DNA from 3 places in the Lentzea chajnantorensis genome. Region 3 is predicted to be linked to each of the others. Evidence: riboswitches for the same ligand, from Rfam matches in the RefSeq annotation. Region 3 holds a riboswitch; each other region holds the start of a gene.

Region 1 (4,170 bases), 170 kb from region 3:
CAGACGTGGTCGCGCAGCCACGGCCGGGCCAGCAGGACGACCGCGACGGGCAGGCTCACGAACGCGACCATGCTGCCGAACCGGTGGATGCTGCCGCTGAGCTGGTTGGTGCCCATCGCCCAGTTCGTCTTCGGGAACACGACCACGAGCAGCAGGCCGAACGACCACAGCAGCAACGCGACCGAGCCCGCCGACCGCCACCGGGTCAGTCCTTTGTGGACCAGCGCGGTGAGGATGCCGGCCGAGCCCGCGACCAGCAGCAGCACGGCCACGTCGAACACCGGGCGGTAGTCGCCCAGGGCGTACTCGCTGATCGTGCGGTGCAGAGCGCCGACGGTCAGGTCGAGCAGGCCCACCATGGCGACGGTCGCGACGACCGCGAGCGAACCGCCGGTGGCGGCGAGGCGAGGAATCAGCACAAACCGGTCAACGAGCGGGTGAACCCCCGGGGTTCCTGGGTTCAGGAAGCCGACAGGATGCTCTCAGGCGCCGGACAGGTTCCCGGCCGGGAGCACGAGCCCGGTTCGGCGGCGCGTCGCCCCACCCCGGGGACTCAGCGCAGCGCCTGCGCGGCTTCGGCCACCACCGCCTCGGCCACGGCGGTGAGTGCGGGCGAGTCGAGCTTCCACTGCTGCCAGTACAGCGGGACGCTGACCGTGCGGCCGGGAGCGAGGTCGACCAGGCCGTCGAGCACCTGCTGCGGCGGCACCATGCCCCAGCCCAGGCCGGTGGCGACGGCGCGCACGTAGACCTCGGACGACGGGACGTGGTGGCGGTGCTCGGACGCGCCGCGGCCCCGCGTCAGAGTGCGGACGAAGCGGTCCTGGAGGTCGTCGTTGCGGTCGAACACCACGACCGGGGCATCCGGCAGCCACGACTTCAACGGCCCGGCCGCATGCCGGTTCACGAAGGACTCGGCGGCCATCGCGGCGTAGCGGATGTGGCCGAGCTTGCGCACCGAGCAGCCGGCGACGGGGTCGCGCGACGACGTCACCGCCGCCATCACCGCTCCCTGCCGCAGCAACGCCGTCGTGTGGTCCTGGTCCTCGCGGTGCAGGTCGAACGAGATCCGCAGCTCGGGCGGCACGCGGTGCAGCGCGGGCAGGAACCAGGTGGCGAGCGAGTCGGCGTTCACCGCGATCGGCACCCGCACGACCGCGTCCTCGCCGAGCGCCGCCCCGAGGTCCTGGTCGAGCGCCAGCAGTTGCCGACCGTAGCGGACGATCACCTCACCGGACGGCGTGAGCCGCACCGGGCGGGCGCGGACCAGCAGGACCCGGCCCGTGCGCTGTTCGAGCGCCTTGATGCGTTGCGAGACAGCGGAAGGCGTGACGTGCAACGCGGTGGCGGCGGCGTCGAACGTGCCGCTGTCCACCACCGCGAGCAGCGTGCGCACCAGGTCGAGGTCCATCACGAGCGCTAATGGTACGTAAGAATCTTCAGCTGGCCTCATCAAGAACGCGTCAATAGCGTGGACCGCGTGACAGACCTGCTGCTCGGCTTCGGCACCATGATGACCCTGATCGTCGCGATCGGCGCCCAGAACGCTTTCGTGCTGCGCCAAGGACTTCGCCGCGAGGCGGTGGCGAAGGTGGTCGCCGTGTGCGCCGTGTCGGACGCGGTCCTGGTCGCCGTGGGCGTCGCCGGGTTCGGCGCGATCGTCACCCGGTGGCCGCAGGCGGTCACCGTCGCCGCGGTCGTGGGCGGGCTCTTCCTGCTGGGGTACGGGTTCCTGGCCGCGCGGCGCGCACTGCGCCCGCAGGCCCTGCACGCCGACACCGGCGCCCGGCACCGGCCCGTGCTCACCGCGATCGCGCTGACGTGGCTCAACCCGCACGTCTACCTCGACACCGTGCTGCTGCTCGGGTCGATCGCCGCCGGCCGCTGGCTCTTCGGCGTCGGCGCGGTGACGGCGAGCATCACCTGGTTCGCCGCGCTCGGGTTCGGCGCCCGGCTGCTCAGCCCGCTGTTCGCGAAGCCGCGCGCGTGGCGCGTGCTGGACGGCGTGATCGCCGCCGTGATGATCAGCCTCGGGGTCGCGCTGATCGCCGGGACGTGACCAGCGCGGCGACCGCGCAGCCGGCCAGCACGCCGCTCGTCACCGGCGCCGCGGCTCCCGCGAACAGCGACGCGGAGGCGAGCCCCGCACTGAGCAGAGCACCGTAGAAGACCCGCGGCCGAACCTCACCCACGCCGACCACCCTACCCAGGGGACACGCATGTTGGGTGGTGATCAAGGACCCACCACCACATGTAGTATCTGCCGCACTGGTGGTTCGCCGGCCCGGACAACGGGCCGGTGAGGCAAGAGGGAACCCGGTGCGAGTCCGGGACTGCCCCGCAGCGGTGAGTGGGAACGAAAGCCGTCAACGAAGCACTGGGTCGCGAGACCTGGGAAGCGACGGCCGGTAGGCGCGAGTTCGACGCCCACGAGTCCGAAGACCTGCCACCGGGGTGCGCGCAAGCCTGCGCGCACGACACGGTGCCCCGAGGGAGGGCGGCTGTGTGCACCGGTGAACGGTGCGCGCATGCGCTTTTCCTCCTGGGCCCAGCTCGCGAGGAGAGAGCGTGCCCGACCGCCTTTCAGTGGTCATCGAGGAAGCCTGTGCCGATCTTCCGAACGCATCGGCCGAGGCGGTGCTGACCGAGACCAAGCGGAACCTGTACCACGGCATCACCGACGCCGAGCTCGCCCTGGCGCCGATCATGGCCGCCCGCGCGATGGTCGAGCAGGACCCGGACTACTCCTGCGTCAGCGCCCGCCTGCTGCTGGACCGGCTGCGCACCGAGGCGTGCGGCGTCCCGCTGTCGCACGCCGAGATGACCGAGCGCTACCCGTCGTACTTCGCCTCGTTCGTGCGGCACGGCGTCGACTGCGGCCAGCTCGACCCCCGGCTGACCTCGTTCGACCTGGCCCGCCTGGGATCGGCGCTGGACCCGTCCCGTGACCTCCGGTTCCAGTTCCTGGGCCTGCAAACCCTGTACGACCGCTACTTCCTGCACCGCGACGGCCGCCGCTACGAGCTGCCGCAGGCGTTCTTCATGCGCGTGGCCATGGGCCTCGCCCTGGAGGAGGACGACCCCGACGCCCGCGCGGTCGAGTTCTACGAGCTGCTGTCGTCGTTCGACTTCATGTGCTCGACACCGACGCTGTTCAACTCCGGGACGACCCGGCCGCAGCTGTCGTCGTGCTTCCTGACCACCGTGGCCGACGACCTCGGCGGCATCTTCCACGGCATCAGCAACAACGCGCTGCTCTCGAAGTTCGCGGGCGGCCTGGGCAACGACTGGACGCCGGTGCGCGGCATCGGCGCGCACATCAGGGGCACCAACGGCACGTCGCAGGGCGTGGTGCCGTTCCTGAAGATCGCGAACGACACGGCCGTGGCCGTGAACCAGTGCTTCGCACCGGACACCGGCGTCCACACCGCCGACGGCGTCAAGGCGATCAGGGACGTCGTGGCCGGCGACCTCGTGCTCGGGGTGAGCGGCACCTACCGCGAGGTCACCGACGTCATGCTCTACGACCAGGTCGACCCGATGGTCGAGGTGGAGGTCGAGCACTCCGCCGCACCCCTCAGGGTCACCGCCGGACACCCGTTGTACGCCGTCAGGGGCGTGCCGCTCGGCCAGGAGAACGCGCGGACGCTCAAGCAGCTCGCCGGCGACGAGGTGCGGCCGGAGTGGGTGGACGCCGGTCGGCTGGAGAAGGGTGACCTCGTCGCCAGGGTGGTTCCGCGGGAGGTCGTGCCCGTCGCCGGTTTCAGCGAGGACGATGCTCGTCTGTACGGCGTCCTGCTCGGTGGCGGGCACCTGTCGGAGGACGGGGTGCGGTGGGGTGTCTCCGGGAAACCCGGGCTGGACGCGCACCTGGACTTCGTCCGCGAGCACCTGTCGGCGCGCGGTGTCCGCTTCCGGGAGAACGGCCGCGACGACACCCACGTGTGGATCCACTGGGCCTCCGAACCCGAGGTGGGTGCCTCCGCGTTCCCGTTCACGCCTGAGGACCTCTACGACGACGACCGCCGGAAGCGGATCGCCCGCAGGTTCTCCCACCTGCCGCACGCCCAGACCCGGAAGCTCCTGCAAGGCCTGCTGGAGTCGAGCGGCGGTGCCTCCCGCGGCGTCGAGGTCCACTTCACCACGACGTCGCGGTCGCTCGCCGCGGGT
Region 2 (4,170 bases), 4.5 Mb from region 3:
CACTCGAAAGTGCGGAATGGGCCGTGTGGGTGTCCCGCAGTACGGGAGATAACACCCCGATGGGGTGTCCGGCATGCGGCGAGCGGCCGTGGTGCCGGTAACCTTTCGCGGAGGAAAGTAGTCCCACCAATTGGGGACTGACACCTGGGAGGTGTGTGGATGCGGCTCGCAGTGATCCCAGGAGACGGGATCGGGCCCGAGGTCATCGCTGAGGCCCTGAAGGTCCTCAACGAGGTCGTTCCGGCGGCCGAGATCACTCGCTACGACCTCGGCGCGGCGCGCTGGCACGCCACGGGAGAGTTGTTGCCCGAGTCGGTGCTCGGTGAGCTCCGCCAGCACGACGCGATCCTGCTCGGAGCGGTAGGCGATCCGTCGGTGCCGAGCGGAATCCTGGAGCGCGGCCTGCTGCTGCGCCTCAGGTTCGAGCTCGACCACCACGTGAACCTCCGCCCCGCCCGTCTCTACCCCGGCGTCCGCAGCCCGCTCGCGGACCCGCCGGAGATCGACATGGTGGTGGTCCGCGAGGGCACCGAGGGCCCGTACGCGGGCAACGGTGGCCTGCTGCGCAAGGACACCCCGCACGAGATCGCCACGGAGGTGTCGCTCAACACGTCGTTCGGCGTGGAGCGCGTGGTCAGGGACGCCTTCGCGCGCGCCTCGGCCCGTCCGCGGCGGCACCTGACGCTGGTGCACAAGACGAACGTCCTCACGCACGCCGGCTCGCTGTGGTCGCGCGTGGTCGAGGAGGTCTCGCTGCAGCACCCGGACGTGACGGTGGCATACCAGCACGTGGACGCGGCCACGATCCACCTGGTCACCGACCCCGCCCGGTACGACGTGATCGTGACGGACAACCTGTTCGGCGACATCCTGACCGACCTCGCCGCCGCCGTTACGGGCGGCATCGGCCTGGCCGCGTCGGGCAACATGGACGTGACGCGGCGCAACCCGTCGATGTTCGAGCCGGTCCACGGTTCGGCACCGGACATCGCGGGCCAGGGCATCGCCGACCCGACGGCCGCCGTGCTGTCGGTCGCGCTGCTGCTCGACCACCTCGGCGAGCACGAGGCGTCGCGCCGGATCGAGGCGTCCGTGGCGTTCGACCTGGCGACCCGCGACCACCAGTCGCCGGGCGCGACGTACGCGATCGGCGACCGCCTGGCCGCCCTCGTGTCCTCGAACGTCCGCACGGGCTGACCGTTGTAGTGCACGCGGGGAGCTTTCGTACTCTTGTAGAGCACGAAAGGTCCCCGCGTGACTTTCACAGCTGGGCGGTGGACTCGCGCCAGGCGCGCTCCTTCTGGATCCACTCGTTGTCCTGCGGGAACTCGTCGATCGTCGGCACGCGGCGGATCTCGGTCTTGAACCCGGGCCCGGCCATCGGCATCCGCTTCGCCCACTCGACCGCCTCCTGCAGCGAGGACACGTTGAGCAGGTAGAAGCCGCCGAACAGCTCCTTGGTCTCGCCGTACGGGCCGTCCGTCACGATCGCCGGTTCGGCGGAGAAGTCGACGACGACGCCCTCGGACGGGTCGGCGAGGCCCTCGGCGGCGAGCAGCACCCCGGCCCGGATCAGCTCGTCGTTGAACGCGCCCACGACCTCCAGCATCTTGTCGAAGTCGAGCTCGCCCATGTTCGCGTAGGCCTCGTCGGTGGCGCGCATGATCAGCATGTACTTCACGGTGGTCTCCCTGCGTTGTGCCCTGCTCGCTGACGTCCACAGGTCGAACGGGCACCCCGCCGGATCGACATCACAGCGGAGAAATTTTCGAACTTCCTGTTTGCGCAGGTAGGGTCACCCGAAGTCGTGCGTGGGGGAAGACCGGTCGAAGTCCGGCGCTGACCCGCAACGGTAGGTCCCCGGCCAGGGGACGAGCCCGAATGCCCGCACACGGCAGACATAGGACTCCAACTCCTGCCGTGGACTGCGGGAAGGGCACATGTGATCGGGAAGATCAGCGCGCTCGTCGGCGTGCTCGTCGTCAGCATCGTGGCGGGCGTCGCGCTCGGCCCCGTCTCCGTCCCCTTCGGCGTCACCGCCGACCTGCTGTGGCAGGCGGTCACCGGCGGCACCGTGCCCGCCCACCTCGCCGGGCAGTACCACATCGTCTGGAACATCCGGCTGCCGCGCGTGCTGCTCGCCGCCGTCGTGGGCGCGGGGCTGAGCGCGGTCGGCGTCGCGATCCAGGCGATGGTCCGCAACGCGCTGGCCGACCCGTACGTGCTCGGCATCTCCTCGGGGGCGAGCGTGGGCGCCACGGCCGTCGCGACGATGGGGGTGCTGTCCGGGCTCGGCGTGTACGCGCTGTCGACGGGGGCGTTCCTCACCGGACTCGGTGCCACCGCGCTCGTCTACCTCACCGCGCGGTCGAGCGGGGCGCTCACGCCGTTGCGGCTCGTGCTGACCGGCACCGCGCTCGCCTACGGGTTCTCGGCCGTGGCGATGCTGCTGGTGTTCCAGGCACCGCACGGGGAGGCGGCGCGGGCGGCGATGTTCTGGCTGCTCGGCAGCCTCGGCGGGGCGGACTGGAGGTCGTTGCCGGTCGCCACGGTCGTGACCGCGCTGGGCATCGCCTACCTGATGACCAAGGCGCGGCCGTTGAACGCGCTGGCGATGGGCGACGAGACCGCGACCACGCTCGGGGTGAGGGTCAACCGGTTCCGCACGCACCTCTTCGTCGTCACCGCGGCCATGACCGGGGTGCTGGTGGCGGTCAGCGGGGCCGTCGGGTTCGTCGGGCTGATGCTGCCGCACCTCACCCGCATGGTCGTGGGCGCCGACCACCGCAAGGTGCTGGCCCTCGCACCGCTGGCCGGTGCGAGCTTCCTGGTGTGGGTGGACGTCGCCGCGCGGATGCTCGCCGCACCCGAGGAGCTGCCGCTCGGCGTCATCACGGCAGCGCTGGGCGTGCCGTGCTTCATCTTCCTGATGCGCCGCAGGGCGTACGTCTTCGGAGGCCGCTGATGCGCGTCGAGGTGCACGACGTCACCGTGCGGAACATCATCTCCGGCATCACGCTGCACGCCTGCGACGAGGTGGTCGGCATCGTCGGGCCGAACGGCAGCGGCAAGTCGACGACGTTGCGCTGCGTCTACCGGGCGCTGCGACCGGACGCCGGCGCGGTCCTGCTCGACGGCGAGAACGTCCACAGGCGACAGGGCCTCGCCCGCGACCTCTCCGCGCTGACCCAGGAGTCGCAGGTCGAGTTCGACTTCACCGTCACCGAGGTCGTGGAGATGGGCCGGCTGCCGCACGACCGCGACCCCGTGCGCGACGCCGCTGTCGTCGCAGAGGCTCTGGCCACAGTGGACGTCGGGCACCTCGCCGCCCGCAGCTTCCTCAGCCTTTCCGGCGGTGAGCGCCAGCGGGTGCTGATCGCCCGCGCCATCGCCCAGCAACCCCGCGTGCTCGTGCTCGACGAGCCGACCAACCACCTCGACATCCGCCACCAGCTCGACGTCCTCGCGCTCGCGCGGGGACTCGGCGTCACCGTCCTGACCGTGCTGCACGACCTCAACCTCGCCGCGTCGTACTGCGACCGCCTCTACGTCCTCGACGAGGGCCGGGTGGTCGCCTCCGGCACCCCGGCGGAGGTCCTCGTGCCCGAGCTCGTCGCCAAGGTCTTCCACGTCACCGCACACGTGGTCGCCCACCCCACGACAGGAGTCCCCCAGCTCCTGTTCGACCAGGAGGTCACCCCGTGAGAACCGCACTCGTCACCGCCGCCCTGCTGCTCGTCTCCGGGTGCGGCGCCACGGTCGCGCAGGACACCTCCGCGACCGAACCCGTCACCGTCACCAACTGCGGGCAGCAGGTGACCTACGACAAGATTCCGTCCAAAGTGGTCACCAACGACACCGGCATCACCGAGCTGATGTTCGCGCTGGGCCTCAGGGACCGCATGGCCGGCTACGTCGTCAACGGCATCGACACCGTCGACGTGCGGACCTCGCCGTGGAAGGCCGACTTCGACAGCGCGAAGCACCTGTCCGACAAGATCTCCAAGGAGGTCGTGCAGGGCGCCAACGCCGACCTCGTGTTCGCCGGCTGGAACTACGGCTTCAGCGAGAGCACCGGCTTCACCCCGGACGCGTTGCGGCAGCTCGGGATCGCCACCTACCAGCTCACCGAGGCGTGCCGCAACGGCGTGGGCAAGCAGCGCGGCATCA
Region 3 (4,170 bases):
CTGCTGCTCGCGCGTTCGCTGCTGACCGAGGAGGATCGGCCTGTCGAGGCCACCGTGATGACGATGGTGTCCGATGGGCGGCGGCTGCGTTATGAGCTGACGCCATGACCGTCCAGACGAAGTTCCGAGGAGCAGGCATTGCCCCGCGCACGTGACGTCCGGCCCCGGCACGAGCAGATCGCGGCGGAGCTGCGCGACCTCATCATGCGCGGAGAGCTGCCGCCGGGTGCGCAGCTGCCGTCGACCGCACAGCTCGTCGCACAGCACGGTGCGGCCAACGCGACCATCCAGCACGCGCTGAAGGCGTTGAAGGACGAGGGTCTTCTCGACAGCCGCGCCGGCAAGGGCGTGTACGTCCGCGACCGGGAACCGCTGGTGGTCGACGCCGCTGCCTACATCGAGCCCGGGGCAGGCCGGTTCCGCTACGAGCTGCTCGCCGTCGACACGGTCGTCCCTCCGGCCGACGTGGCCGAGGGCTTGGGCCTCGGCCCCGGAGTGCCGGCGGTCGTCCGCACCCGGATCCTCAGCCACCAGGACCAGCCGGTGGAGCTGTCAGCGTCGTACTACCCGGTGGACATCGCCGGTGACACCGCCCTGGCGAGACCTGCGAAGATCCGCGGCGGTGCACCTCGGGCGCTCGCTGACCTCGGCTTCGTCCAGCGGTCGTTCGTCGACCGGATCTCAGCGCGCCCACCGACCGTTGCGGAAGCCGAGGCGCTCGACCTGCCCGGCGGGACGCCGGTCATCCGGCAGCTGCGGGTCGTCTACAGCGACCACGATCGCCCGGTGGAGGCGTCTGTGCTGATCAAGAGTTCGCACCGCTACGAGCTGCGCTACCACCAGGCCCTGTAGACCCGGGGCGGTCGCCGCGACGACCGCCCCGGACCATCAGGAAACCGCGACGGGTGCCTTCGCCCGGCGTGTCGCCGGATCGACCAGCAGGCCGAACACCACGCCGAGACCGACGTGGAGCGTGGCCAGCTGGGCGAGTGAGCTGAGGCGGAACTGCCACAGCACGGCCACCGGCATGTCCGCCGGGATCGTGTCCGGCGGCGCGGGGAACGCCACCAGCACCACCGCCACCGCCGCCACGACCGCGAGCAGCACCGCGGTCACGCGGACCGGGTGCGGCTGCGCGGCCAGTGCCGAGGCGAGCCAGCTCGCTCCCCAGACGATCGCCAGACCGGCCACCACCACGCCCAGGTACAGCGCGGTGCGGTAGTTCACCGTGTCCGGGTCGCCCACCGCGGGCGGGTTCGCCGGGTACTTCAGCCACGGCAGCAGCGCCACCGCACCGAACACGGCGACTCCGAACGCGGTGCTGCGGGTGAACGGCGTGCGGTCGGCGAACCAGCGCTTCGACAGCGCGTAGGCCGTGGCGAACACCAGGCCGACGGCGATGCCGACGATCACCACGCCGAGCATGCCGCCCGCGATCTGGACGCCGCGGCTGACCAGCCCCTCCTCGCCGTGCGAGTGGGAGTGGCCGTCACCGGCGGGGGTGCGGGCCTCCTCGACGGCCAGTGCGGCGCGGATGGGGATCTCGGTGACCAGGAGCTGCACGAGCGCGGAGGCGGTACCGGCGATGGCGCCGGCCGCGAGTCCGCGCAGTGCGATCGACCTGTACGTGGTCGTCATCTGCGTGATCAGCGGATCAGTGGCAGGGAACGCCGAGGGCGTGGCGGCCGTCGTGGAAGAACTCGTGCAGCAGCTCCGAGCTCGCACCGAGAGCGAGGCCGTTCTCCTGCAGGACCAGGTAGGTGACGATCAGGCCGAGCATTGAGACGGCGAAGGCCCACTTGGGCACGCGGACGGCGGACAGGCTTGCTGCAGGGCTCGTCATGACGGGCTCCTCCATACCTCGTGGAAGGTGAAACTCCTTACGGCGCCGCAGCCGGTCTCCTGACTCCCGGATCAACGCTGCCCCCGCGTCTTCCCAGCCCCTCGCGGGACCAGTGACGTGCTCGGCGGGGATCGCTTCCCGGTCACAGTGGCGAGGACCGCGCCGGATTTCCACCGGCTTCCCGTCACTGCGGCGCGTGCACCGTAAGGTGAACGGCGGTTCACGCACAACCGGCCATAAGAGTTGTCGTCTTCATCACTTCACAAGAGGGCAGTCCCCGCACTTCCCACCTGCGGCAACGCGGTAGTAAAGGCAGCACGACCGGCGCAGGAACGCGACCTCGCCGGGCAGGGTGACGAATTCCCCGGCACCTTCGAACGGTGGCGCTGCCATGAGCCGGTTGCCGCGTTCCTCCGCTTCCTCCGCACTCAGCGCACCCGCTCGCACCACCATTTTCAGCGCGCCCGCGATGTTCGACATCGCGTTGCCCCACAGCAGACCGCGTGCCACGGGCACGACCGCGTGGACCGCCTCCACGACCGGTGCGAGCGCCTCCGCCGGGCGCGGGCCGAGCCGCGGGGTGTCGATGCGGACGCTCAGGCCGTTGCGGCGGTGGTGCTGCCACCACAGGTTCTCCGGGCGCACGTCGATCGGCAGGTCCGTCGCGGTGAGCGGGCTGAGCAGCCGCGCGGTGTAGCTGAGGAAGAACAGGCTGGCGGCGACGCGGGGCTCGGCGGCGTTGTAGCGGGCCGCGATCGCGTCGATGGTCTCCCTGAGGGCGGGGCCTTCGAGCAGTGCCGTCCCCGGCAGCCACGAGTCGTCCGGACGGCCCACGTCCAGCGCGAAGAACGGGTTGATGCCGCGCACCTGGCGCAGCGCTGCGAGGACTTCGGCGAACTCCGACACAGATTCACGCTACTGGGTGTCCATGCAGGACAGATCACGTCCACGGGCTGGAACAGAGGTGACCGCGGTGTGGACCACCCGTCCGGAGGTGGGAGGATGTGCCCCCGTGAAGACCTTCGACTCGCTGTTCGCCGAACTGACCGAACGAGCCCGCACCAAGCCGGAGGGTTCCGGCACCGTGGCTGCGCTTGAGGCCGGCGTCCATGCGCAGGGCAAGAAGGTCCTGGAGGAAGCGGGCGAGGTCTGGATCGCCGCCGAGTACGAGTCCGACGAGAAGCTCGCGGAAGAGATCTCGCAGCTGCTGTACCGCCTCCAGGTGATCATGCTGGGCCGCGGCCTGACCCTCGACGACGTCTACAAGTACCTCTGACGGAGAGCTGACCGATGCTGCGCGTAGCAGTCCCGAACAAGGGCGCGCTCGCCGAACGCGCCTCCGCGATGCTGACCGAGGCCGGTTACCGGCAGCGGCACGAGCCGCGCGACCTGACCGTGCTCGACCCGAACAACGAGGTCGAGTTCTTCTTCTTGCGCCCCAAGGACATCGCGATCTACGTGGCGTCCGGTGACCTCGACCTGGGCATCACCGGCCGCGACCTGGCCGCCGACTCGGGCGCCGATGACAACGGCTCCTCCGTCGAGGAGCTGCTGGCACTGGGCTTCGGTGGGTCCACCTTCCGCTACGCGGGCCCGCGGGGCACCGACTGGACGGTCGAGGACCTGGAGGGCAAGCGGCTCGCCACCGCCTACCCGAAGCTGGTCGGCCGCGACCTCAAACGCCGCGGCATCAACGCCACGGTGATCCGCCTCGACGGCGCGGTCGAGATCTCCATCCAGCTCGGCGTGGCCGACCTGATCGCCGACGTCGTGGGCTCCGGCCGCACGCTGCGCCAGCACGACCTGGTGGCGTTCGGCGAGCCGATCTGCGAGTCGGAGGCGGTCCTCGTGCACCGCGCGGGCTCGGAGCTCTCGCCGGCCAAGAAGCAGCTGCAGGCCCGCCTGCAGGGCGTCGTGTTCGCCCAGCAGTACCTGATGCTGGACTACGACTGCCCGCGCACGCTGCTGGACGAGGCGATCAGCCTCACGCCGGGCCTGGAGTCGCCGACGGTCGCGCCGCTGGCCGACGAGAACTGGGTCGCGGTGCGGGCGATGGTCCGCCGCCGCGACGCGAACCGGGTCATGGACGAGCTGGCCGCGATCGGCGCCAAGGCGATCCTGGCCTCGGACATCCGGTTCTGCCGCCTGTGATCCTGGAGCACGCCGTGCTGGACGTCCTGCCCGGACGTGCGGCGGAGTTCGAGGAGGCCTTCGGCGAGGCGCGGGAGCTGATCTCCGCCTCGCCGGGCTTCCTCGGCCTGCGGCTGTCGCGGTGCCTGGAGGACCCGAACCGGTACCTGCTGCTGGTGCAGTGGGAGTCGGTCGAG

The links. A riboswitch is a leader RNA that binds a small molecule or an ion and turns the genes downstream of it on or off. The one in region 3 is predicted to bind cobalamin.
Region 1: another riboswitch for cobalamin. It lies ahead of ACVDFE_RS34135 (ribonucleoside-diphosphate reductase subunit alpha); the one in region 3 lies ahead of ACVDFE_RS33260 (CbtB domain-containing protein).
Region 2: another riboswitch for cobalamin. It lies ahead of ACVDFE_RS12890 (FecCD family ABC transporter permease); the one in region 3 lies ahead of ACVDFE_RS33260 (CbtB domain-containing protein).

Annotation. Positions count from the first base shown of each region.
Region 1 covers NZ_JBSDZT010000002.1:7,111,317-7,115,486, forward strand. The annotation lists gene ACVDFE_RS34115 (DUF998 domain-containing protein) at 1-419, opposite strand, end outside; gene ACVDFE_RS34120 (LysR family transcriptional regulator ArgP) at 554-1,411, opposite strand; gene ACVDFE_RS34125 (LysE/ArgO family amino acid transporter) at 1,511-2,059, shown strand; gene ACVDFE_RS34130 (hypothetical protein) at 2,025-2,192, opposite strand; cobalamin riboswitch at 2,256-2,465, shown strand; gene ACVDFE_RS34135 (ribonucleoside-diphosphate reductase subunit alpha) at 2,569-4,170, shown strand, end outside.
Region 2 covers NZ_JBSDZT010000002.1:2,454,555-2,458,724, forward strand. The annotation lists gene ACVDFE_RS12880 (3-isopropylmalate dehydrogenase) at 160-1,197, shown strand; gene ACVDFE_RS12885 (YciI family protein) at 1,262-1,681, opposite strand; cobalamin riboswitch at 1,765-1,907, shown strand; gene ACVDFE_RS12890 (FecCD family ABC transporter permease) at 1,943-2,965, shown strand; gene ACVDFE_RS12895 (ABC transporter ATP-binding protein) at 2,965-3,705, shown strand; gene ACVDFE_RS12900 (ABC transporter substrate-binding protein) at 3,702-4,170, shown strand, end outside.
Region 3 covers NZ_JBSDZT010000002.1:6,940,496-6,944,665, reverse strand. The annotation lists gene ACVDFE_RS33275 (GntR family transcriptional regulator) at 1-108, shown strand, start outside; gene ACVDFE_RS33270 (GntR family transcriptional regulator) at 139-852, shown strand; gene ACVDFE_RS33265 (CbtA family protein) at 889-1,638, opposite strand; gene ACVDFE_RS33260 (CbtB domain-containing protein) at 1,655-1,843, opposite strand; cobalamin riboswitch at 1,876-2,050, opposite strand; gene ACVDFE_RS33255 ((2Fe-2S)-binding protein) at 2,099-2,749, opposite strand; gene ACVDFE_RS33250 (phosphoribosyl-ATP diphosphatase) at 2,856-3,119, shown strand; gene hisG (ATP phosphoribosyltransferase) at 3,134-3,994, shown strand; gene ACVDFE_RS33240 (antibiotic biosynthesis monooxygenase family protein) at 3,991-4,170, shown strand, end outside.